3 regions of the Bacillus aerius genome follow, and region 3 is predicted to be linked to each of the others. Evidence: riboswitches for the same ligand, from Rfam matches in the RefSeq annotation. Region 3 holds a riboswitch; each other region holds the start of a gene.
What was found. A riboswitch is a leader RNA that binds a small molecule or an ion and turns the genes downstream of it on or off. The one in region 3 is predicted to bind thiamine pyrophosphate.
Positions count from the first base shown of each region.

Region 1: it holds a riboswitch for thiamine pyrophosphate, as region 3 does, so the genes downstream of both, thiT (energy-coupled thiamine transporter ThiT) here and tenA (thiaminase II) in region 3, are expected to answer to the same signal.
Region 2: it holds a riboswitch for thiamine pyrophosphate, as region 3 does, so the genes downstream of both, tenA (thiaminase II) here and tenA (thiaminase II) in region 3, are expected to answer to the same signal.

Region 1 covers NZ_JARYHO010000001.1:2,795,295-2,803,116, forward strand. The annotation lists rRNA gene M2353_RS14490 (23S ribosomal RNA) at 1-36, opposite strand, end outside; rRNA gene M2353_RS14495 (16S ribosomal RNA) at 219-1,767, opposite strand; TPP riboswitch at 2,204-2,306, shown strand; gene thiT (energy-coupled thiamine transporter ThiT) at 2,404-2,979, shown strand; gene M2353_RS14505 (GNAT family N-acetyltransferase) at 3,220-3,774, opposite strand; gene M2353_RS14510 (DUF1232 domain-containing protein) at 3,945-4,583, shown strand; partial or broken gene rodA (rod shape-determining protein RodA) at 4,598-5,752, shown strand; gene ftsW (putative lipid II flippase FtsW) at 5,758-6,891, shown strand; gene M2353_RS14525 (flotillin lipid rafts scaffold protein FloT) at 6,923-7,822, opposite strand, start outside.
Region 2 covers NZ_JARYHO010000001.1:3,603,419-3,611,240, reverse strand. The annotation lists gene M2353_RS18740 (immune inhibitor A domain-containing protein) at 1-2,150, shown strand, start outside; gene M2353_RS18735 (ORF6C domain-containing protein) at 2,358-2,621, shown strand; gene M2353_RS18730 (DUF1304 domain-containing protein) at 2,618-2,989, shown strand; partial or broken gene M2353_RS18725 (hypothetical protein) at 3,133-3,327, opposite strand; gene M2353_RS18720 (type 1 glutamine amidotransferase domain-containing protein) at 3,552-4,208, shown strand; gene M2353_RS18715 (hypothetical protein) at 4,349-5,476, shown strand; TPP riboswitch at 5,533-5,636, shown strand; gene tenA (thiaminase II) at 5,724-6,410, shown strand; gene M2353_RS18705 (ECF transporter S component) at 6,407-7,006, shown strand; gene M2353_RS18700 (ABC transporter ATP-binding protein) at 6,981-7,822, shown strand, end outside.
Region 3 covers NZ_JARYHO010000001.1:1,152,206-1,160,027, reverse strand. The annotation lists gene M2353_RS05875 (thiazole biosynthesis adenylyltransferase ThiF) at 1-840, opposite strand, end outside; gene M2353_RS05870 (thiazole synthase) at 837-1,604, opposite strand; gene thiS (sulfur carrier protein ThiS) at 1,609-1,812, opposite strand; gene thiO (glycine oxidase ThiO) at 1,809-2,921, opposite strand; gene tenI (thiazole tautomerase TenI) at 2,905-3,522, opposite strand; gene tenA (thiaminase II) at 3,497-4,207, opposite strand; TPP riboswitch at 4,286-4,395, opposite strand; gene M2353_RS05845 (monovalent cation:proton antiporter family protein) at 4,449-6,296, opposite strand; gene prpE (bis(5'-nucleosyl)-tetraphosphatase PrpE) at 6,457-7,200, shown strand; gene M2353_RS05835 (RluA family pseudouridine synthase) at 7,241-7,822, opposite strand, start outside.

The DNA.
Region 1 (7,822 bases), 1.6 Mb from region 3:
CCAAGGCATCCACCGTGCGCCCTTTCTAACTTAACCATTTCTTACTTTAGAAAGAATCACTATGTGTGATGAACTTTGCATTGCATTCAATGTGAATGTATTACTTATTGTTATCTAGTTTTCAAAGAACAATCCTGTCTCGCTAGAGACATGTTTGAAGGAATGATCCTTCAAAACTAAACAAGACGAAAAACGTACGCTGCTCCATATATCCTTAGAAAGGAGGTGATCCAGCCGCACCTTCCGATACGGCTACCTTGTTACGACTTCACCCCAATCATCTGCCCCACCTTCGGCGGCTGGCTCCATAAAGGTTACCTCACCGACTTCGGGTGTTGCAAACTCTCGTGGTGTGACGGGCGGTGTGTACAAGGCCCGGGAACGTATTCACCGCGGCATGCTGATCCGCGATTACTAGCGATTCCAGCTTCACGCAGTCGAGTTGCAGACTGCGATCCGAACTGAGAACAGATTTGTGGGATTGGCTAAACCTTGCGGTCTCGCAGCCCTTTGTTCTGTCCATTGTAGCACGTGTGTAGCCCAGGTCATAAGGGGCATGATGATTTGACGTCATCCCCACCTTCCTCCGGTTTGTCACCGGCAGTCACCTTAGAGTGCCCAACTAAATGCTGGCAACTAAGATCAAGGGTTGCGCTCGTTGCGGGACTTAACCCAACATCTCACGACACGAGCTGACGACAACCATGCACCACCTGTCACTCTGTCCCCGAAGGGAAAGCCCTATCTCTAGGGTTGTCAGAGGATGTCAAGACCTGGTAAGGTTCTTCGCGTTGCTTCGAATTAAACCACATGCTCCACCGCTTGTGCGGGCCCCCGTCAATTCCTTTGAGTTTCAGTCTTGCGACCGTACTCCCCAGGCGGAGTGCTTAATGCGTTAGCTGCAGCACTAAGGGGCGGAAACCCCCTAACACTTAGCACTCATCGTTTACGGCGTGGACTACCAGGGTATCTAATCCTGTTCGCTCCCCACGCTTTCGCTCCTCAGCGTCAGTTACAGACCAGAGAGTCGCCTTCGCCACTGGTGTTCCTCCACATCTCTACGCATTTCACCGCTACACGTGGAATTCCACTCTCCTCTTCTGCACTCAAGTTTCCCAGTTTCCAATGACCCTCCCCGGTTGAGCCGGGGGCTTTCACATCAGACTTAAGAAACCGCCTGCGAGCCCTTTACGCCCAATAATTCCGGACAACGCTTGCCACCTACGTATTACCGCGGCTGCTGGCACGTAGTTAGCCGTGGCTTTCTGGTTAGGTACCGTCAAGGTGCAAGCAGTTACTCTTGCACTTGTTCTTCCCTAACAACAGAGCTTTACGATCCGAAAACCTTCATCACTCACGCGGCGTTGCTCCGTCAGACTTTCGTCCATTGCGGAAGATTCCCTACTGCTGCCTCCCGTAGGAGTCTGGGCCGTGTCTCAGTCCCAGTGTGGCCGATCACCCTCTCAGGTCGGCTACGCATCGTCGCCTTGGTGAGCCGTTACCTCACCAACTAGCTAATGCGCCGCGGGTCCATCTGTAAGTGACAGCCGAAACCGTCTTTCATCCTTGAACCATGCGGTTCAAGGAACTATCCGGTATTAGCTCCGGTTTCCCGGAGTTATCCCAGTCTTACAGGCAGGTTACCCACGTGTTACTCACCCGTCCGCCGCTAACATCCGGGAGCAAGCTCCCTTCTGTCCGCTCGACTTGCATGTATTAGGCACGCCGCCAGCGTTCGTCCTGAGCCAGGATCAAACTCTCCGAGGTATGCAGGATGCATATCACACATGCGTTGCTACACGATGTAGCGAACTTAGCATGTGATCATTTCCTGCCTCGCCAGTTTGACTGACTACCTATGATGTATCATAGGATTTTTTTATAAAAACTCGAATTAACAGGTACGTTTTGTCTTGTTTAGTTTTCAAAGATCATCTTCATTTTCGCTCAGAGGCGACTTTATTAATATAACATTCTATCAAGATGAAGTCAACAACTTTTTTCTTGAATGTTATTTCTCAACCGCGCTGTTTCAGCGGCGAATACAAATATAACACCTTTTAAAAGAAGAAACAAGTACTTTTTCTAAATAATTTATTTTTCTTGATCTCTTCCTATATATTCGTACAAAAAGGGCTTAACTCCGTAATTCACTATTGTTGATCCTGTAGGTCTTTAGTATATTTATAATAGATTGAAATTAAATAACCGCAGGGGGAGCTTTGTGCTGAGAGTGAACAATTCGTTGTTCTGACCCTTTGAACCTGTCAGTTAATACTGAAGTAGGAATGTGGAATCACTTGCATACATGCATTGTATTCAAGCCGATATGTTTTTCTATGAATCACATACTCATCCTGACATGGTCTCTCCTTGCACAATTCGTGAAAAGGGGATTTTTTTATGCAGCAATCAAATCAATTAGTACGACTGATGGAGATCGCCATCATGACTTCTCTTGCACTTGTTTTAGATTATTTATCAGGTCTCTTTTTAAGAATGCCGAACGGCGGGTCAATTGCACTGATCATGATTCCTGTCATTCTCATGTCCATTAGATGGGGCGTGTCTGCTGGATTTATCATCGGTGTGTTAATCGCAGGACTGCAGCTGATGAACAATCCTATTATTGCTACACCTGTACAAGGATTTCTCGATTACTTTGTCGCATCTGTTGTGATTTGTTTAAGCGGGCTATTCTCAGGATCAATTAAAAAAGCCATTCAGGATAAACAGCGAAAGAAACAATTCTTCTATATTATCCTAGCTGTATTTGTCGCCAGTTTCTTCAGACTGCTGACGTTCTTTATTTCAGGTGTAGTTTTCTTTTCTCATTATGCACCAAAAGGAACACCAGGCTGGGTGTATTCATTAGTTTATAACAGCACATATATGATTCCTTCATTTATCATTTGTAGTATTGTTCTTTGTTTACTCATCCCTAGTGCGTCTCGTTTGGTTTTTCCTCGACAAAAATAACCCAGCTGTTTCAGCGGGTTATTTTTTTATGCATAATTTGCTGCTCTATTGAATCTATTAATAGTAGAAGATTTCATGCTGGAGGTACGACAATGAATCCTTACTCCATTATGCTGTGCTGTTACATCCTCAGTCTCGCCTACTTTTTGGCAAGTTTCTATGAGGCATTAAAAATAGCAGGTGTGAAAGGAAAAGTAGAGGCTTCTCCTTTTATATCTTATATTTTACTCGCCACCCTTTTTACTTTTTTCTCTCATTATTACTGGAAGCTGACGATATAATCTGTTGAACATGATCACTTAGGACAGACAGTTCCCATCCATACCCTATTTCTTCATGGTTCTCACCAGCCAGCTCAAACTGGCTGGTGACGGCAAAACTAGGTTGAAGTTTTTGATAAAATTGCTTCGCTGAGTTTTGCTCAAATACCCAGAGCAGCATATTCTGATAGCCTTTCTCTATTAAATAATCCACACCTTTTGCAATCAAAGCCATACCCGCTCCTGATTTCTGTTTTCTCTGCAACAAATAGATGGCATAAAGCTCACCATCATATATTGAATATCTCTCATCACGCTGTTTTCCGAAGGAAGCAAAACCAAATACTCCGTCAGCATCCTCTGCGACAAACGTGCCTTCAAGCGACCTGCTTCTCCAGCTCTCTTCCCGCTCCTCTACATTCAAAGCATCTAAATACTCTTGTAAAATAATGCCGTGATAAGTCGTTTGCCAGCTCTTCACATGAATTTCGGCAATTTTAGGAATATCATTATGTACTGCATGTCTAACCTTCATCTGCACACCCCTTTTAGCCATTTTATAGTCTATGTTTCATATGATAAGTTGCTATTTTATAAAATTCAATCCTTAATGGATATTCGTTGACATTTCGTCAACACCCCTATATATTGGGTACGACTTCTTCTATTGAAGAGTTGAACTTTATGAAAAGGGGGAAGAAAGAGATGGAATTTAAAACAACTGAGCTTCGGCAGTTTTTAAAAGAACAACTGCAAATACGTTCTCTTTCATTAAGAGAACTCAGTACACAAACAGAAATTGATAAAGCCACACTGTCTAGAATCATGAACGGAAAAAGAAAACCGACTTTGAACCATTTACAGCGGCTTTCAGATGCTCTCCACATTTCTTTAGATCATCTATTGGCCACGGCTGGATTTTCAATTAAAAACGAAAGAGTTCACGGTAATACGTTCATTCAAGCCGTAGAAGAGATTGAGCGAACGCTGAAAGATCATGATGTCTATGACGGGACGTTCAGCGAGAATGAATTGAAACAGAAGTTAAATGAATATGAAACCTATAGTCAATCAGATGAGGGAAAAGAAACAATCTCAGCAAATTTTGAAAAAAAGATAGATATGATAAGCGGTGTTGGGCCATTTCTTGATCAATTGAAAAGCATGTACTGCTCGTTCATGAGCGGACGGGGGACTTCTCGAGAATTGATGTTGATGGGAGGCGCATTACTTTACTTCATTATGCCCGTTGATTTAATACCAGATTATATTTTTCCGATCGGCTATATTGATGACGCTGCAGCGGTGCAGGTCGTATTAAACCAGCTGACAAATAGGTCATAGTAGGTGACGGAGACATGAAAAAACAGAACAGCATTGACTTCGCATTATTATTCACTGTCATTTGTTTCTTTGTGATCAGCCTGCTGGCTGTGTATAGCGGATCGGGACAGTATGAAACGCAAGATATGTTTTATTTCGTCAAAAGACAAGTTTTCTGGTATATCGTCGGCTTTGGCCTTATGGCGGCAGTTGCTTACTTTGATTATGAACTGCTTGAGCGGTTATCTTTTCGATTATTTGCAGGTGGTCTCTTCCTCATCATTCTCGTTCATTTTTTTGGCACGAATCAAAATGGCTCCCAAAGATGGATCAGCTTGGGGCCCATGAAAGTGCAACCATCAGAATTTATGTAAATTTTTGTCATTCTTCTGTTAGCGGCTATTTTAAATCGATACAAACATCAGCGCTTTTCGTTTAAAGAAAGCATGATTCCTACAATGAACATCATATGCTGGACCTCTGTTCCTTTTTTCCTGATTTTAATTCAGCCAGATTTGGGGACGGCACTTGTGATCTTGTCTATCGCTTTTACACTGATGCTTGTGTCAGGTATTTCAAGTAAGATGATCGCTGCATTAATCGCTTCTTTTCTCGCGTTTCTTGCATTTTTGACCTACTTGCACAATGAACATTTTGAGCACTTTACAAAAGTGATTAAACCTCATCAGCTTGATCGCATTTATGGGTGGCTCTCCCCAGATGAATTTGATTCGACATATGGGTATCAACTGAAACAAGCAATGCTTGGCATTGGGTCAGGGCAATTATCAGGAAGCGGGTATACAAAAGGAAATCAAGTACAAGGGGGAAATATCCCTGAAGCCCATACAGATTTTATATTTGCAGTCATTGGCGAGGAGTTTGGTTTTATCGGCGCCTCCCTATTGATCTGTTTATATCTTATGATGGTCTATCGAATGATTCATGTGGCTATGCATGCGAATACCCTTTATGGGCTTTATATATGTGCTGGGGTGGTTGGGCTGATCGTCTTTCAAGTCTTCCAAAACGTTGGGATGACAGTAGGGCTAATGCCTGTGACTGGTCTTGCCCTTCCTTTTATCAGCTATGGGGGCAGTGCGCTTTTAACCAATATGATCGCCATTGGCCTTGTGTTTAGTGTCAATCTGAGGTCCTCATCCTACATGTTTGGACGTAACTGGGATTGAAGGTGATGTCATTGATTCTTTCTCACCTAAAAAAAATCGACCACATTCTTGCTGGGACGATTGTTTGTCTTTGTTTCTTCGGATTACTGATGGTGTACAGTGCGAGTTATCCTTTAGGCGAAATAAAATATGGACAGGGCAGCTACTTCTTCATGAAACAGTGGCAATGGCTTTTGATTGGGTTCTTCTTTTTCATCGCTGCGGCCCTTGTTCCATATCAAGCTTACCGTAAATGGATTCGGTGGCTTGTGATGCTGTCATTGTTATGTCTTCTCCTTGTCCTGCTTCCTGGAATCGGTGTTGTCAAAAACAATTCACAGCGATGGATTCAATTGGGCTCTCTGATCATCCAGCCGTCTGAGGCTGTGAAATTAGTGATGATCATCTATTTTGCCTATGTATATGCAAGGAAACAAGCGTACATTACATCCTTTAAAAAAGGAGTACTACCTCCACTTCTTCTTTTAAGTCTAGCTTTTTTATTGATTTTAAAACAGCCAGATTTAGGTACAGCAGTTTCTATTTTATTGAGCTGCGGTATCGTCTTATTATGTGCTGGACTTAAAACACGCCACCTCATTCTACTAGGTTCGACGGCTGCGGCAGGGATCACTTTTTTTGCTGTGACCGCTCCTTATCGTTTGAAACGGATCACTTCTTTTCGTGATCCTTTCATGTATGAAGATGGAGATGGTTATCAGCTGATCCATTCCTATCTCGCCATGGATTCAGGAGGACTGACCGGGAATGGTTTAGGCGGAAGCATACAAAAACTAGGATTTCTTCCTGAAGCCCATACAGATTTTATTATGGCCATCATTAGTGAAGAGCTGGGAATCATGGGGCTGTTGTTTGTGATGGGTGCCTACCTACTCATCATGTATCGCGCCGTTCGAATCGTTCAAGGTTTACAAGATCCATTTGGAAAGCTATTAACGATCGGGCTTACTTTTCAAATTATGATTCAAGCAGCCTTTAATCTAGGAGCTGTCTTTGGGCTTCTCCCCATTACAGGCATTCCTCTTCCCTTTATTAGCTACGGCGGATCTTCATTGGTGTTCATGATGATATCTGCAGGCATTCTTGTGAATCTCTCTTCATCTATCAAAAGACACCGGCATGTGCCCCAAGTAAAATAGACACCCTCTATCAGAAGGTGTCTTTTGATTTTTATTCTTCTATTTGACGATCAGCGATTTCTTTTTTTCTTGGCTGTTTGATTTCATTCGTCAGTTCTTGGATGCTTTGTTTCACATTGCCTTTGCCAGAGAAATTCTCAATAATTTCTTTAACATCAATTCCAGAGGAAGCTTTCAGACTTTCTTGAAGACTGGACATAAGGTTTGTCGCATAGCCGGTCACTTTGTTGGCGCCGCTGCCTTCCCCGTTACCACCTGTATCAACAACTGTAATTTTATCAATGTTAGAAAGTGGAGCAGATACTTGTTTCGCATATTCAGGTAGCATTTTCACAATCATATCAAGAATCGCCGCTTGGCCATACTGTTCGAATGCTTCTGCAATTTTCTCTTTCGCTTCTGCTTCCGCAAGTCCTTTCAACCTAATGACTTCTGCTTCTGTTTCCCCTTTTGCACGATCGGCTTCCGCTTTGGCAAGCCCATCAATCCGAACTTTCTCTGCTTCTGCTTTTGCCATTGCTTCAATGCTGTATTTCTTCGCATCTGCTTCTGCAAGACGCTTCGCTTTTTCCGCCGCAGCCGACTGCTCAACAGCATAACGGTCCGCATCTGCTTTCTTTTTCACTTCAGAATCGTATTGACGCTCACGACGCTGGATCTCTTTTTCTTCTAATTCAATTTGCTTCTGACGTTCAATGATTTTGACTTGCATTTCTTGTTCAGTTACGTGCTGACGATTACGAGCTGTTTCAAGATCGTACGCTTGGTCAGCGCTTGCTTTTGCTGTATCTTGTTCACGTCTGAATTCTGCTCTTTTCAGCTCATTGATTTTTTCTGCTTCAGCGATTTCAGTGGCACGCTCAAGCTCAGATTTCTTCGCATCTTTATCTGCTTCTGCACGTTTGATACGTGTTTCTTTATCTGCTTCTGC
Region 2 (7,822 bases), 2.5 Mb from region 3:
AAAAAGCATTAAAGAACTACTTAAAGAAAAAAGAAGAAGCAGCGATGAAACAAAGCGCAAGTACCTTAACAGAAGAACCTGAATTCCTAAAAGAATACAAACAAAATGTACATAATAAACTAGCCAAAAAGAAAAAGTTAAAGAAGCATAAAGGAAAAGAAGGCAATCAAGTAAAGCCGGTGAAAAAGGAAAAATATAAAGGCGACGTCCGTAATGATAAAGTTTTGGTCTTATTAGTAGATTTTAAAGATTATAAGCATAATAGTATTAAAAAAGAAGAGACTGATATGTACTATGACAAGTACGATCAGCAGCACTACCAAGACATGCTTTTCGGAAAAAATGGCTACATCGGTCCAGATGGTAAAAGAAAAGTATCTATGAAGCAGTATTATGAAAAGCAGTCCGGTGGAAGCTACACAATTAGTGGAACAGTAGCTGGATGGTATACAGCCAAGCATGAAGCAGCATATTATGGCGGGAACGTACCAGACGAATCAGGCAGTGACGGCAGACCGCGCGAATTGGTGAAAGAAGCCCTCGAAGCAGCGGCAAAGGATCCAAACATTGACCTTGGTGAATATGATCAATGGGACCGCTATGATATGGATGGGGACGGTGTTTATAATGAGCCTGACGGTATCATTGACCACCTCATGGTTGTACACGCTGGCGTAGGTGAAGAAGCTGGCGGCGGACAGCTTGGCTCTGACGCGATTTGGTCGCATCGCTGGTCACTTGGTGATGTATTTGAGATTCCAAACACTGAATCAGAAGTGGGTCAAGGCGGAAAGTTAGGCGCTCTAGATTATACGATTGAGCCTGAAGATGGCGCAGCAGGCGTGTTCACACATGAATTTGGACATGATCTTGGTCTGCCTGATGAATACGATACACAATACACAGGCAGAGGAGAGCCCGTTTCTTATTGGTCTATCATGTCAAGCGGAAGCTGGGCAGGTAAAGTACCTGGTACGGAACCAACAGGTTTTAGTCCATATGCAAAAGAAATGCTTCAAAACTTGCATGGCGGCAATTGGCTTTCTGGAAAAACCATTGATGGTAAGACATTAACAAAAAGCAAAACAGTTTTAATCGATGAAGCAGCAACAAAAGGAACCAACCATGATGCGGTTCGAGTCGATTTGCCAGATAAAGAGATTGTGGTCACTCAGCCCGCACAAGGGCAATATTCATACTTCAGCGGAACAGGTGACAATTTGAATGCTACCATGACGACATCAGGGATTGATTTGTCGAAGGGAAGCAAAGCCGAGCTTACGTTTAAAGCATGGTACGATATCGAAGAAGATTATGACTATGCGTATGTAGAAGTTCGTGAAACTGGGACAGACAAATGGACAACCATTGCTGGTAATATTACGAATGATCGAAATGAGGCAGGAGCGAATGAAGGCAATGGCATCGATGGAAAATCAGATGGCTGGGTAGATGCATCCTTTGACCTTTCTGCTTATGCAGGGAAGAAGATCGATCTGCAATTCCGCTATACAACCGATGCAGGATATTCACTGCCAGGTTTATTTGTAGATGATCTAAAGATTACAGCAGATGGAGCAAAAGTGTGGTCAGATGATGCCGAGGGAACGTCCACGTTCACTTTTAATGGATTCTCTCAATCTAATGGAAAACAATATGCCGCTCAGTATTATTTACTAGAATGGCGCTCTTATGCTGATGTCGATAAAGGCTTAAAGCATATCAAACGAGGAGCAAGTCTGATGAGCTATAATAACGGTTTGGTCGTGTGGTACGTCGATCAATCGTACAGTGATAACTGGGTTGGAAAACATCCAGGGAACGGCTTCCTTGGAGTCGTAGATGCAGATCAACAAGTGTTGAAATGGAGTGACGGCTCTATTGCAGCGACAGGTTTCCAAGTACATGATGCAGCATTCTCTTTGAATCCAAGCACGAAGCTGAATATTGATTATACAGCGACAACAGGCTTAACCTTAGAGGATCGCTATATCCGCCCAACGCGTACATTTAGTGATAAAAAGAACTATGTGAATCCAAATAACCCGGATGCAGGACGTGATGTGCCAACATACGGCCTATCCTTTAAAGTCGTCGGACAAAGTAAGGACCGTTCTGTTGGAAAGGTATTAATTTCTAAAAGCAACTAAACAAAAAGCCGGATTCTATCCATGAATCCGGCTTTTTGATACGTTAAGATATGGGTTTTTAGCGTATGGCTCGTCTTTGATCGAATGTTTGTTCTTTTTTATTTTGATATCCGAATGAAACCATTATATAATAGAGATTGGAAGGTTTTTCTTTCATTCAATGTTCTTTTTAGTTGTTAAAAAACCAAGAAAGGATGAGCGTTACCAATGAGTTGTGTCACTGCCAAGCAATTAAAGGTGATTCGAGGGACGATGCAGACTTTTTGCAGCCATTTAGAGTATGATGGCCACGGTAAGCTTCATATTAATACCATCATGGCTTTTATTAAAAAGGAATTTGGTGTAAGAAAAATGAAAGAAATTCCACAAAGTCGTTTTCATGAGGCGTTAGAGCTAATCCAAGACTTTGATTTATACACGGACAAAATACAAATACGAGACCGTCTATCAGAAAGGAATTCACTAAATTGAATATTTTAGCAATGATTTTAGTAGGAATTGTCGCTTTAGAGCACATTGTCATCATGTTACTAGAAATGTTTTTTATGGAATCAAAAATGGCGAAAAGATCTTTCAATCTGCCTGAACACTTACAAAAGGATCCAAATGTGAAAGTGATGTTTGCTAATCAAGGGCTATACAATGGCTTTCTAGCTGCTGGACTCATTTGGGGGCTCATTCTTGGTTCGAATACCGTAGGATATATGATTCAGCTATTTTTCGTTCTTTGTGTGTTCATCGCAGCAGTATTTGGCGGTGTGACGTCTAATAAATCGATTATCATCAAACAAGGGTTACCAGCTTTTCTTGCATTAATTGCACTTATCCTGGCTATATAATCCTATCAGAGTGATAGAAAACCTTTGCAGTTTAGGAAGGACGAGCATCGGAGCGAATTTGACATTGGTAAGCACTGAAGCACAGGACTGACACCGAATGCGAGGGTTTGTCTACACGGTAAAGCCGCCCTAGAGGGCGGCTTTTATCTTTTACGCATTCCCATCAAACGAATAATGGACGTAAGACAAAGGGCAACAGCGACAGCCAATATGATTTTTCCATACATGACGCCCGTAAGATTCATTAAAAAGACAGCCAATATGATACAGAGCGTGATGATAATCATCACAATCGAATAGGTTTTCATCTCTTTTTCCACTCCTTTTAAATTCCCTCTAGCGCAAGAGGTCTGTCAATTGTTTCTCATATTATATCATTTCATCACAATTTTACATGAAATTCCCTGTCAATAGAATGTGACAGAATGATTAGATTTGAAGTGAGGCTATATTTTTTAAAAAATCGGGTATAACATAAAGAGTTGTATCCAAGTCTGATTGCTTGATATTTAATTGTGCAAAATATAAAATAGTCACATGATAAATAGAAAGGATGATAAAGTTGAGCAAGAACGTTTTATTAGTATCAACAAGCAGCTCAGAAATGAACGGACACCCAACAGGCTTATGGCTTGAAGAATTAGCCGAGCCATTTCATATTTTTAAAGAAAATGGACTCAACGTGCAAATTGTTTCAATAAAAGGTGGAACAGTACCGATCGATAAAAATTCAATTCCTGAAGGAGTTCCAGCACAATATCAAGATGTGTATGAATTACTTCAAGACACAAAGGCACTGACCGATGTAAACCCAGCTGAGTATGATGGCATTTTCTTTGCTGGAGGACATGGCCCAATGATCGACTTTGCGTCCAATCAATTGGTTGCCGATGCGATCTTAGCGATTTCAGACAAAAATGGAGCCGTTGGGGCAGTTTGCCATGGCGTTTCTGCCTTTGTTGATGTGAAGGATCGTGATGGAAAATCATTTATCGACGGCAAGAAAATAACAGGATTCACAAATGAGGAAGAGGATGCTGTTCAGCTGACATCTAAAGTTCCATTTTTATTGGAAACAAAACTTCGAGAGCAAGGGGCAGCATTTGAAAAAGGCGATGCATTTGCGCCATTCGCTGTTGTAGACGGACAAATTATTACTGGACAAAATCCAGGATCAAGTGCAGAAACAGCACGCTTATTTGTCAAAACCATTGCATAAATCATCAAAAAAACCAGTCGTGACGCATACGGCTGGTTTTTTGTTATAAAAATTTCCTGAAAAGTCCAAAACAAGTATTAGAAAAATGGTAAAATAATCACAGGGTAAAAAACCCAAATTAGGGAAAAGGGGATGTTCCTGTGAGAGCATTTTATGTCAAAATCACCGCCGCCTTACTGTCTATTTTATTGGTCACAACAGGTTTATTTTCACCAGCAATCAAAGCAGAAGATGCACCAAAATCAAGTGAAAAAGTATCGCCACTGACTGAAAAAGCCATTCAGCAAGTGCAAGAGTCGTTTGAAAAGCAGGATAAAGGGACTGCGGTTCAACAGAAGGAAGTAAAAAAATCATTTAAAGTAGATAAGAAAAAGGGAATAAGTATTAAACGAAAAGCGGCTGCAGATGGAAAGATGCGCACGTCTGCCGTTCGCTCTATTGATGGACTAGCCATTAATCAATCGGCAGTTTTAAACGAGGAAGATCCAGTTGATTTATGGTTCTTAAGTACATCGTCCCCTCAGGCGCTCATCAGCCGGATTACCTCTCCAAATGCTGATTATTTCGTTCAGTTATTTGTTATTGATTATGAAGAAGGACAAGCTTATCCAACGGATCTGATTCAACCGGCAGGCAGTCTGCTTGCGTTAAGCAATTTACCAGCGGGGGATTATGCGTTTGGTATTACTAGCGGTGGAGACTTTGGAGACTCATATACATTACAGGTGAATGCAAAAAACCCACCAAATTTCACAGGTGCTGAATCCCTGTCATCAACATTGCAATACTTTGTTGCTTCGTATGCCAATGGGGATGTTTTCGCAAATGGTACAAAAGTGTATAACAAACAATCTAAGACCGCTGATTATAAATGGGAGCGTGTATTTTATTTCTCATATGATGGAAAATATCAACAGAGAACGCATTCTGTTGACAGTGTAAAAGTGAAAAGTATTTCGGCACCAGTATCGTACTCTGCTCCATATGCGAGTTCCTCTGAGGCCATTCTTGTCTACTTAGATGTGGAGACATTATTTATGTATCATGAATCATCGTTTGCTAGTGGGCAGTACTACCATAGCAGCTTTGTTGATACTCTCGGAAAGACAACGCCAAGGCGTTTAGACATTGATGACCTGACAAATTACGGCGATCATATTTTGGCTGTTGATTTAAAGACAGGAAAGCCAATTGATTTCTTCAGTGTCCTTAATTTCTACTATGCAGCAGGGATCGAGAAGCTGCCAACGATCAATACATTGAATTAAGATCGGCGGTTGACATCAAATCGCCACATGTGTAGAGTAAAGATAATTAAATGACAAAAGTCCACTAGGGGAGTCATGTATGACTGAGACAAGAGGAAATCTTGGACCCTTTGAACCTGATCTAGTTTGTACTAGCGGAGGGAAGTGGAGCTGGACCTTGTCTTATTCATGATTGAATCGATAAGAAGGCCGCTCCATTCGGGGTGGCTTTTTCATTTATTCAACTGAAAAAGAGGAGGCTTTTTTTATGACATTTTCAACCCAATTAAGGCAAGAAGCAGAACCATTATTTGAAGCGATTTATCAGCATCCGTTTGTGAGAGGACTCGCAGCAGGAGAACTTGAAAAGGAACAGATCATTCATTATGTCAAACAGGATGCAGAATATTTAAATGCCTTTATTAAAATTTATGCGGCAGCCATCAGCAGATGTACAGACAGAGAGGACATTACCTTTTTCCATCAACAAATGGCTTTTGTCCTTGATAGTGAGACACATCCTCATCAAAACCTTTGCCGAGTGGCAGGTGTCGCTTATGATGAACTGCAAGGTGCGTCTTTGGCGCCAAGTGCTCATCACTATATTCATCACATGCTGCAAGTCGCCGAGGAAGGGACGCTAGGAGAAATCATTGCGGTTTTGCTCCCTTGCCCTTGGACCTATTGGGAAATAGGCAAACGAATGCTTAAAGATGTTGAGCCCGACCCTGCCCATCCATTCTATGAGTGGATCACGTTTTATGGCGGGTTAACGGACTCTGTTACAGTGGAGCTTTGCAAACGGCTTGATCAGTGGGCGGAAGGAGCAAGTGAGAAGGAAAAGGAGAAAATGAAACAGCACTTCATCTTAAGCTGTCAGCTTGAGTATAAATTTTGGGACATGGCCTTTACTGTCGAAGAGTGGCCTGTCCAAATGGAGGTGCATTCTTCATGACATGGAAGATGAAAGAAGTCGTTCTTGCTGTCATTTTATCAGTGGCATGCGGAGTTATCTATTTAGGGTGGTCGACTCTTTATTTACCGATTACAGCCCTTGTCGGTCCAGCAGGAGGCAACATCATGTTCGGAATTTGGGTCATTGCCAGTCCAATCGTTGCTTACATTATCCAAAAGCCAGGCGCTGCCCTCATCGCAGAAACAGCTGCCGCTGCCGTGGAATTACTGACAGGCAGCCACTTCGGTCTTTCTGCGCTTTTGATTGGTGTATGCCAAGGACTTGGAGCAGAAATCGCCTTCGCTCTATTTGGCTATAAGCGATATCGCATGTGGACACTCATGTTGTCTGGTGCCTTTGCAGCAGTAGGGGCAATGGCATATAGCCTCATTGCCAATGGATTCGGCTATTACACGCCTCAAGTGTTACTCATGACACTTGTCACTCAAGTCATCAGCGGTATGTTACTCGGTGGTTGCTTGGCAAAGGTTGTGGTGGATGCTTTATCTAAAACGGGTGTGCTGAATCAATATGCCATCATGAAAGAAAAACGAAGTAAGGGTGACCAGCATGGATTCATTTCTCGCGTGCAGTAATCTCACTGTCCGTTTTTATGAACAGCCGAATCCCGTTCTTCATCAAGTATCTCTTTCTATTCAAAAGGGGGAAAAGGTGCTGATATTAGGACCAAGTGGAAGCGGGAAATCTACGCTGATTTCTGTGCTTGCTGGCATTATTCCAGAGCATATGGAAGCTGAAGTACAGGGAGAAGTGATGCGGCAAAGGCATACTGGTCTCATGTTTCAAGACCCAGATTCGCAGTTTTGTATGCACCGAGTCAATGAAGAAATTGCGTTTAGCTTAGAGAATCGATCTGTCCCTCGTGAACAAATGGATGACATGATTCAGCATCTCATGAAAAAGGTACAGCTGGATGTCGACCCAAATACAGATATTCATACCTTATCTGGCGGAATGAAGCAGCGGTTGGCGCTTGCTTGTTTACTAGCATTAGAGCCAGATGTCCTGTTCTTTGATGAACCGACAGCACAGCTTGACCCAGCAGGAAGAATGGAGATATTTCAATTACTTCAGCAGCTTTCGGCTGAACAGAATCAGACGATGATTTTTGTGGAGCATGTGTTAGACGGTGTCATCGAGTGGATGGATCGGGTGATCTTATTAGATCATCAAGGCCGTATCATAGCAGATGGAACGCCAAAAGACGTGATGAATACATTTGAGGGAGAAATGAAAGAGGCCGGCATCTGGCGTCCGAAAATATTTCCCGAGAAATGGTCCAATGTCTTACAAGATCCGTTTCATTCACTGAGTCAAACACTCTTGCAAACCTTTGAGGCGAGAAAAGAACGTCATGAGAAATTGTCATCAACAGATCGAGAGGTCATTAT
Region 3 (7,822 bases):
ATGCAGCGCCGGGGGTGCCCCTAGTGCACTGCGAATTTGTACGGTATTTCGTCCACATAATACATCTGCTTTTGCTCTTTGATCATATGAGAGAAATGGGTATGTCTTAAGACCGCAGCTTGGACATTGTTTCTTTTTTAAAGACGTAACGGATCGAATATCAGATCGCTCGTTTGTCCATAAATCAAACGATCTTAATACCGGCGTGATGTGGTGTCCTGTTAAAAGCTTCAGTGCATCCGCCACTTGATAGGCCGCAACCTGCTGCACAACTGGACTAATAATGCCTGCTGTATCACATGTCATGCCTTGTGCAGGTAAATGCTCAAGCAGGCAGTGTAAACATGGTGTTTCACCAGGAATCACTGTGAATTGAATACCGTAGCTTGCTACACAGGCTCCGTAAAGGAACGGAATTTGATGTTTGACGGCCGCATCGTTCGCAATCATTCTCACCTCAAAATTATCCGCTGCATCCACGATGATGGATGCCCCGCTGACGTACTCATCATTATTTTGAGCGGTCACGTCAATGACGATTCCTCTCACATGAACGTCACTGTTCACCTGCTTGAGCCTTTTCTCAGCAGCCACAGCCTTTGGCAGCCGATCAAGAACATCTTGTTCTGTGTATAGCTGCTGACGCTGCAGGTTGCTCCATTCAATATAATCTCTATCCAAAATGGTGACAGATCCTACGCCGGCACGGACGAGCATTTCAGCACTCGCTGTTCCAAGTGCCCCAGCCCCAATAATGACGGCCTTTGAGGCATGTAGCCGTTTTTGTCCTTCTGTTCCAATCGGCCTAAAAAGCTCTTGGCGTGAATAACGTGTGCTCAAAATGCTGGCATTCCTTCCTGCGGACTGCTGGCTGTTCCATAGTTTTTGAGTGGAATACGGCCTGCCTCGAAACCGAGTCTTCCAGATTCAATCGCCAGCTTCATCGCTTTAGCCATTTTCACAGGGTCCTTTGCGCCAGACACGGCTGTATTCAGTAATACAGCATCAGCGCCCAATTCCATCGCATAAGCAGCATCCTTCGGAGAACCTACACCCGCATCAATAATAACTGGCACCTTTGCCTGTTCGATAATAAACGATAGATTCAGAGGGTTGAGCAATCCTTGACCTGATCCAATTGGAGAAGCACCTGGCATAATGGCATGAACACCAAGTTCTTCTAATTTCCTTGCCAGCACCACATCATCTGATGTATATGGCAGCACGATAAAACCTTCTTCTAATAGCATTTCAGATGCTTTTAACGTTTCGACTGGATCTGGCAGAAGAGACCTTGAGCAGCCAATGACTTCTACTTTGATCATGTCACACAGTCCAGAAGCCTTCGCTAAGCGAGCAATACGAACTGCCTCTTCTGCTGTACTTGCACCAGCTGTATTCGGAAGCAGCGTATATTTAGATAAATCCAGCTGTTCCAAAAAATTAGGCTGAGTTGCTTCGAAAATGTTCATTCTTCGCACAGCAAAGGTCAAAATTTCAGCTTCTGATACGTTGACCGCCTCTTTTTGAACTTCAAATGATGGATACTTTCCTGTCCCTAGTAATAGTCTTGATGTAAATGTTTTTCCGCCAATGCGCAGCATGTTGTCATCCTCCTCCTACAAAGTGAACGATTTCAATCGTGTCATTTGGTTGAATTTTTACCTGTTGAAAGGCTTCTTTATCTATAATTTCTTGGTTCTTTTCAACGATCACCACTCGGTTTTCAAGTTGATACGCTGATAGCAGATCAAAAATCGTGCCATTTTCCTTATCGAAATCAACCATTCTTCCATTCAATTGAATTTTCATACGAACAATGCCTCCTTTCGCCCAATACGAAACGCATGAAGCCATTCCTTGTGAACAGACTCGCCCGCTATTAAGCCGCGAATGATTTCCCCCGTAATTGGCGCAAGTAAAATGCCATTTCGGTAATGTCCCGTTGCAAAAAGAATACGCTCGTCTTCTGGATGTTTTCCGATATAGGGGTGCCGGTCGCTTGTCGCTGGCCGTAGACCTGCCCAGCATTGATCAATCGGCATCTCTCGAATAGAAGGCATGAGCTGAGATGCTTTGTGAATAACTGCTTCAATACCGCCAAGTGTCGGAACGGCCTGCCAGTCATTCGGTATCATCGTTGCACCAATCACTAGCTTACCGCTATCCCTTTGAACGATATAACAATGATCATGATAGATGGTGTGTGCAAGCGCTGGACCGTTATTCCAAACAGACACGCATTCTCCTTTTACAGGATAGAGAGAGTGTGATAACCCCAGTTCTTCTAAAAAACGGCCTGACCATACACCACTTGCTACAGTCAGATGATCACATGTGAAGATGCCTTTAGCTGTACTGACTGTCAAAGTTTCTTTTCCCCTCTTCACATCGATAACGGGGGTAAACTCCTTCACATCCGCTCCGTGCCGAACAGCCGCCTGCCAAAAAGCCCTGCACACCGCATATGGCTCGACATGGACATCATCTGCTATCAATCCTGCTCCTACGATGTCATCTGCAATTTGAGGCATACGTTCTTTTACGCCGCTTGCTTCAAGCCATTCAAATGTGGGCAAATGCTGCATCCGGCAAAGCGCTCGTTTTTCTTGTTCTGTAAAAGCCACCTTCATAATCCCGCCCACTGATGTCTGAATATCAATGCCCGATTCATGCTGAAGGTCGACCGTTAATTTTTCATATAAAGCCTGACTTTGTCTGCCTACTTGAAAGAAAATATCCTCATCACCTTCTCCTTCAGCATGTGCACCCAGCATGCCAGCAGCCGCACTCGTCGTTTGCTTCCCGATCTCATTTGCCTCAAATAAGACAATCTGCTTTCCTGCTTTTGCAAGGTGATAAGCGATCGACATCCCTATGATTCCACCACCAATGATTGCAACATCATAATGCTTGTTCATAAGGATTCTCCTTTCGCTTTTTAGAAAATGTTTGCGCCATTTTGCGCGGCTGAGGATGAGCAAAAATTCCCGACATGACGGCTATTCCCTTTAAATCAACATGCATCAATTCTGGCAGTCGTTCTGGTGTGATTCCACCAATGACAACGACTGGAATGGACAGCTCAGAAGTCATTTCCTCCACAACCTTTATGCCTCTCGCCTGAAGTCCGGGTTTGCATGCGGTATCATACACATGCCCAAACATGACATACTCTGCCCCGTTCTTCTCTGCTGCTTTGGCTTCTTCTATCGAATGAACCGATACCCCCGCATGGAGATGAGGAAATTTTTGTCTTAATTCCTTTGGCGAAAAGCTGTGTCCTGGAAGATGAACCTGGTGAATATTGGTCAGCAGCGCAACGTCAACTCGGTCATTTATAATCAGCTTTTCTTTCGGAACACCTTCTGCTAGGAGTTGTTTCACGAGGTGAACCAGCTCACCTGCTGCCTTCGATCGTTCACGAATATGAATAAAGTCTACTTCAGACGCAATGTCTTTTATTTGCTTGATGAGCTCCCTGACAGGAAGCGTATCATTTGTCACTGCATGGAGTTCCATTTGCACCAACCCCATCTAAGCATGCTGTCTGCCACATTTCTTTTTCATACGCCATCTCCCAGAAATGGTATTCGTAATAGCTCGAAATCACGAAATTTTCTTTCATATTAGCCCGCACATGTTCTGGCGCTTTTTCTGCAAGTTCATCAAAACGGTTCACCTGTTCAAAAACAAGCTCTTTAAACCAATCCCCGCCATATGTCAAAATCCATTCTTGATAAATCGGATGGTCAGGCGTTGTTTGTTTCAGTTTTTCTCCTACCTCATAATAAAGCCAGTAGCACGGCAATAATGCGGCTAAAATTTCTTCAAAACGACCGCTTTTCACAGATCGGTACATATGCGAGGTATATGCATAAGCAGTTGGAGAAGGTTTAAAGTTTGCCAGCGCTTCATCAGAGATCTGGAGCAGTTCTGTGAACTTTCTATGCAGTGATAGCTCTGCTTCATACGTACCCTGCGCATGATATGCCATTCTGCCTGTCGTATGTAAGTCCTCACTAATAGCGGCTCCATACGATTGTACTTTTGCAAAATGAGTTAAATAGTACGAATCCTGCATCACATAATAAGTGAAACGATCGAGTGAAAGTGTGCCATCACCAATCCCTTTCACAAAAGGGTGTGTAAAGCTCCCATTCCACCATCTAGCTGCTGCTTCTTTACATTCGTTCGAAAATGTCATGTTCCTCTCCTCCTGTTTTTCCATATAAAAAAACCACTTTCCGCGTGGAAAGTGGTTTGGAATTTGTAAAAAGCATAGTCAAACACCGCACCACTTCCCTACGCAGGTATGAACCTGTTCAGGTAATGAGGGTCTAAAAGTCTACACTTTTATCTCAGCCCTTTTAAAGGACTCCCCTAGTGGATCAAACATATATTGTTGTACCTCTATCTTAATCAGGATTTGTTCATCGGTCAAGGGTTCATTGCAACTCTAATTGGGCTCTAAGTCCTGCCACATACTCCCGGGAGCCAGACACAAGCACGCGGTCACCGCTTCTAAGCGTCGTATCCCCATGCGGTACTAAGCTGTCAATTCCTCTAAAAATACGGACAAACACCAAATCGCCGGTAAAAGGAAATTCCCTCAGCATGACATTATGATACCGATGATTGTTCATTTGAATTTGATACAAAGAAGAATCCTCATTTGTTAACAAGCGAATCGCATCAGGTGCTTCAATCAATGCCCTCAGCACCGTTTTAGATGATAAGAAGTTAGAAAAGGTATCGATCCCTGCTTCCTTTAAAGTCAGCTCGGCTTCCGCTTTGTTAACACTTGCAATGACTTGTTTAGACCCTTCTTCTTTTGCAAATAAAGCAATTTCCTTATTTTTCGTTTCACTGCCTGTAGCCACAACGAGTACATCCTCTTGACCGATGCCAGCCTGCCTGAGCGTATCATCGTCATATTGTTCAATCGCTTCAACTTCAAAGATGGAGTCAGCAAGCAAGGCTTCTTTATTTTCCTGAAAGACGTGTAAAATACGGATGTCATATTCATCCTGATGCAAATCAAGCGTCACAGGTAACGTCAGCTGATTCGCTCCAATAAACGTCACACGCTTTTTATGATTGGTTTCACGTTCTTGTTTAAATAACGCCTTAAACCAAACAGGCGTTAAAACACTCGTGAGCACAGCGACTAGAATAAGGGCTCCTGACATTTTATGATCAATGACACCAAGCCGCTCACCAATCGTTGCAGCAGCAATAACTAGGGATAACGTCGAGGTTAATAAAAAACCAGAACCGATGACTTTTTTCATGTCATACCATTTTTTTAAATAAAGAATCGGAACGAGTTTACTAAGCAATAATGCGATAAACAGTAGCGGAATCATGATCATGATGGTTGGATCTTTAAAGAGTGACCATATATTCAGGTCCACACCGACCATCACAAAAAAGATCGGAATTAAAAATCCATAGCCAAACGAGTCCAGCTGCTGTACGAGCTCTTTATTAGGCGAAAGAAGAGACACAAGCACACCTGCTAAAAAAGCCCCAAGAATATTTTCAGCACCGAGTGATTCAGATAAGGCAACTAAGACTATAATGAGAGTAAAGATGGCTCTTGTCCCAATTTGCACCGTTCCTTTTGACATGGACTGAAAAATGGACTTTGTCTTAAATACCCGGCCAAATAAATAAAGAAGAATACCTGCCGCAAATAATAATAAGAGCAACCACATGTTCCCTGTTCCATCGCCATAAATGGAGGAAAACACAGCAAGTAAAATCATTGTCACCAAATCAGCAATGACGGCTACAAGCAAAATGATTTGACCAATATTCGTCTGCATCAACTTTTCCTCTTTTAAGGTAGGAACTACCACACCCAATGAGATGGTGGAAATAATAAGCGTCATTAAAAAGGCATTTTGAATAAATCCTGCAAGGACAAACGCATAAGACAGGATAAAGGACATACAAAATACGCCAACAAAAATAATGGTCGCTGTTTTAAATGTATTCGGTTCTTTTAAACCATTTGGCAGTTCTCGCGCTTTCTTCTTTGATTCAAAAGAAGAAAAATCTATTTCAAGTCCACTTAAAAACATAAGAAAAATAAAACCTAGCATGGATAACGTATCTAGCCATGCGTCGTGTTCAACAACTAGTTGAAGACCGCTTTTTCCAATGATGAGCCCCATGATGATTTCAGCGACAACGACCGGGATGGTCAGCTTAAATCGGTGCAATAAAATGGGGGTGAAAAAGGCTACAATAATAACGACAACGAGTGATGAAACAGATGTATGCTCCATTGGCTAAAGCCTCCTAACATTCATGTTTAATTTTTAAGTTTTACGTTAAAGCATTGATTCTAACAATTGCCCAAATGAAATGAAAGCCATTCGTTATATTTTCTAAAATTCAAACTTCTTTATATCCGATAAATGGATGAAAAAATCAGGAGGAACCTTTATGAAATTCGATATCATCGGCGATATCCACGGCTGCTACGAAGAGCTGCTTACCCTCATACACAAACTAGGATACGAACTCAAACATGGACTACCTGTCCACCCTGATAAGAGAACACTGGCCCTTGTTGGTGATTTAACAGACCGCGGCCCTCGATCAGTTGCCGTCATGCAATTTGTCATACACGCCTATTCTAAGGGCGCAATCCGCTATGTGCCTGGCAACCATTGTTTTAAGCTGTATCGCTATTTGAAAGGAAATCCCGTAAAATTACTGCATGGCATTGAAACAACGGTGAACGAAATCAAAAACCTGCCGCATGATGAACAAACCATTTTATCACGTGAATTTAAACATTTATTTGAAAAGGCACCGCTTTATGATGTACTGATTCCGAATGAACTGATCATTGCACACGCAGCGATGAAGGAAAAGGATATTGGCAAAAAACCGAACAAACAGATGAGGTCTTATCTATTATTTGGAGCAGTCACCGGAGAAACATGGCCAGACGGTCGACCTGTCAGGAAGGACTGGGCAAAGGAATATCACGGAAAACCATGGATTGTGTACGGGCATACACCCGTAAAAGAACCAAGATTCATCGGTAGAACGGTTAACATTGATACAGGCTGCGTCTTTGGCCACAAGCTCTCTGCCCTTAGATATCCAGAGCTTGAGACAGTATCTGTTCCTTCATCTATGCCATATGACGATTCAAGATTTCAGCATTTCACGCAATAAAAAACCCGGTCCACCATGACAGGTGTCCGGGTTTACTTGTTTACTGAAGCAATAATGTCATATCATCCGGTAAAGGAGCCGAAAAGGTCATGGACTCCCCTGTTATCGGATGCGGAAAAACAAGGGTTTCACTATGAAGTGCCTGCCTGCCTATTCTCTCGCTTGTTCCACCATATAGTGTATCTCCAACAAGCGGATGACCAAGGAATTGCATGTGAACACGAATTTGATGAGTTCTTCCCGTTTCAAGGGTAAGGGACACATCAGACATATCTAAATGAGTATGTACCGCCCGCACCGTATAATGTGTTACGGCTTCCTGACCAGATTCATCCACCATTCGTTCAATAATGCTGTCCCCTTTTCGAGCAATTTTTGCTTTAATTGTTCCTTCCTTTTGCGTGATCATGCCATGTGTAATGGCTCTATACGTTCGCTTGACTTCCCCTTTTTTCTGCGCCTTTGATAAAAGGCTGTGTGCAAAGCGATGTTTAGCGACTAACATGACACCAGAAGTATCACGATCAAGACGGTTCACCAAGTGGACAGTCAGCCGAACGGACTGCTCAGCATAATGGTGAAGCACCCCATTTGCAATACTATACTCAGGGTGCTCTCGAGA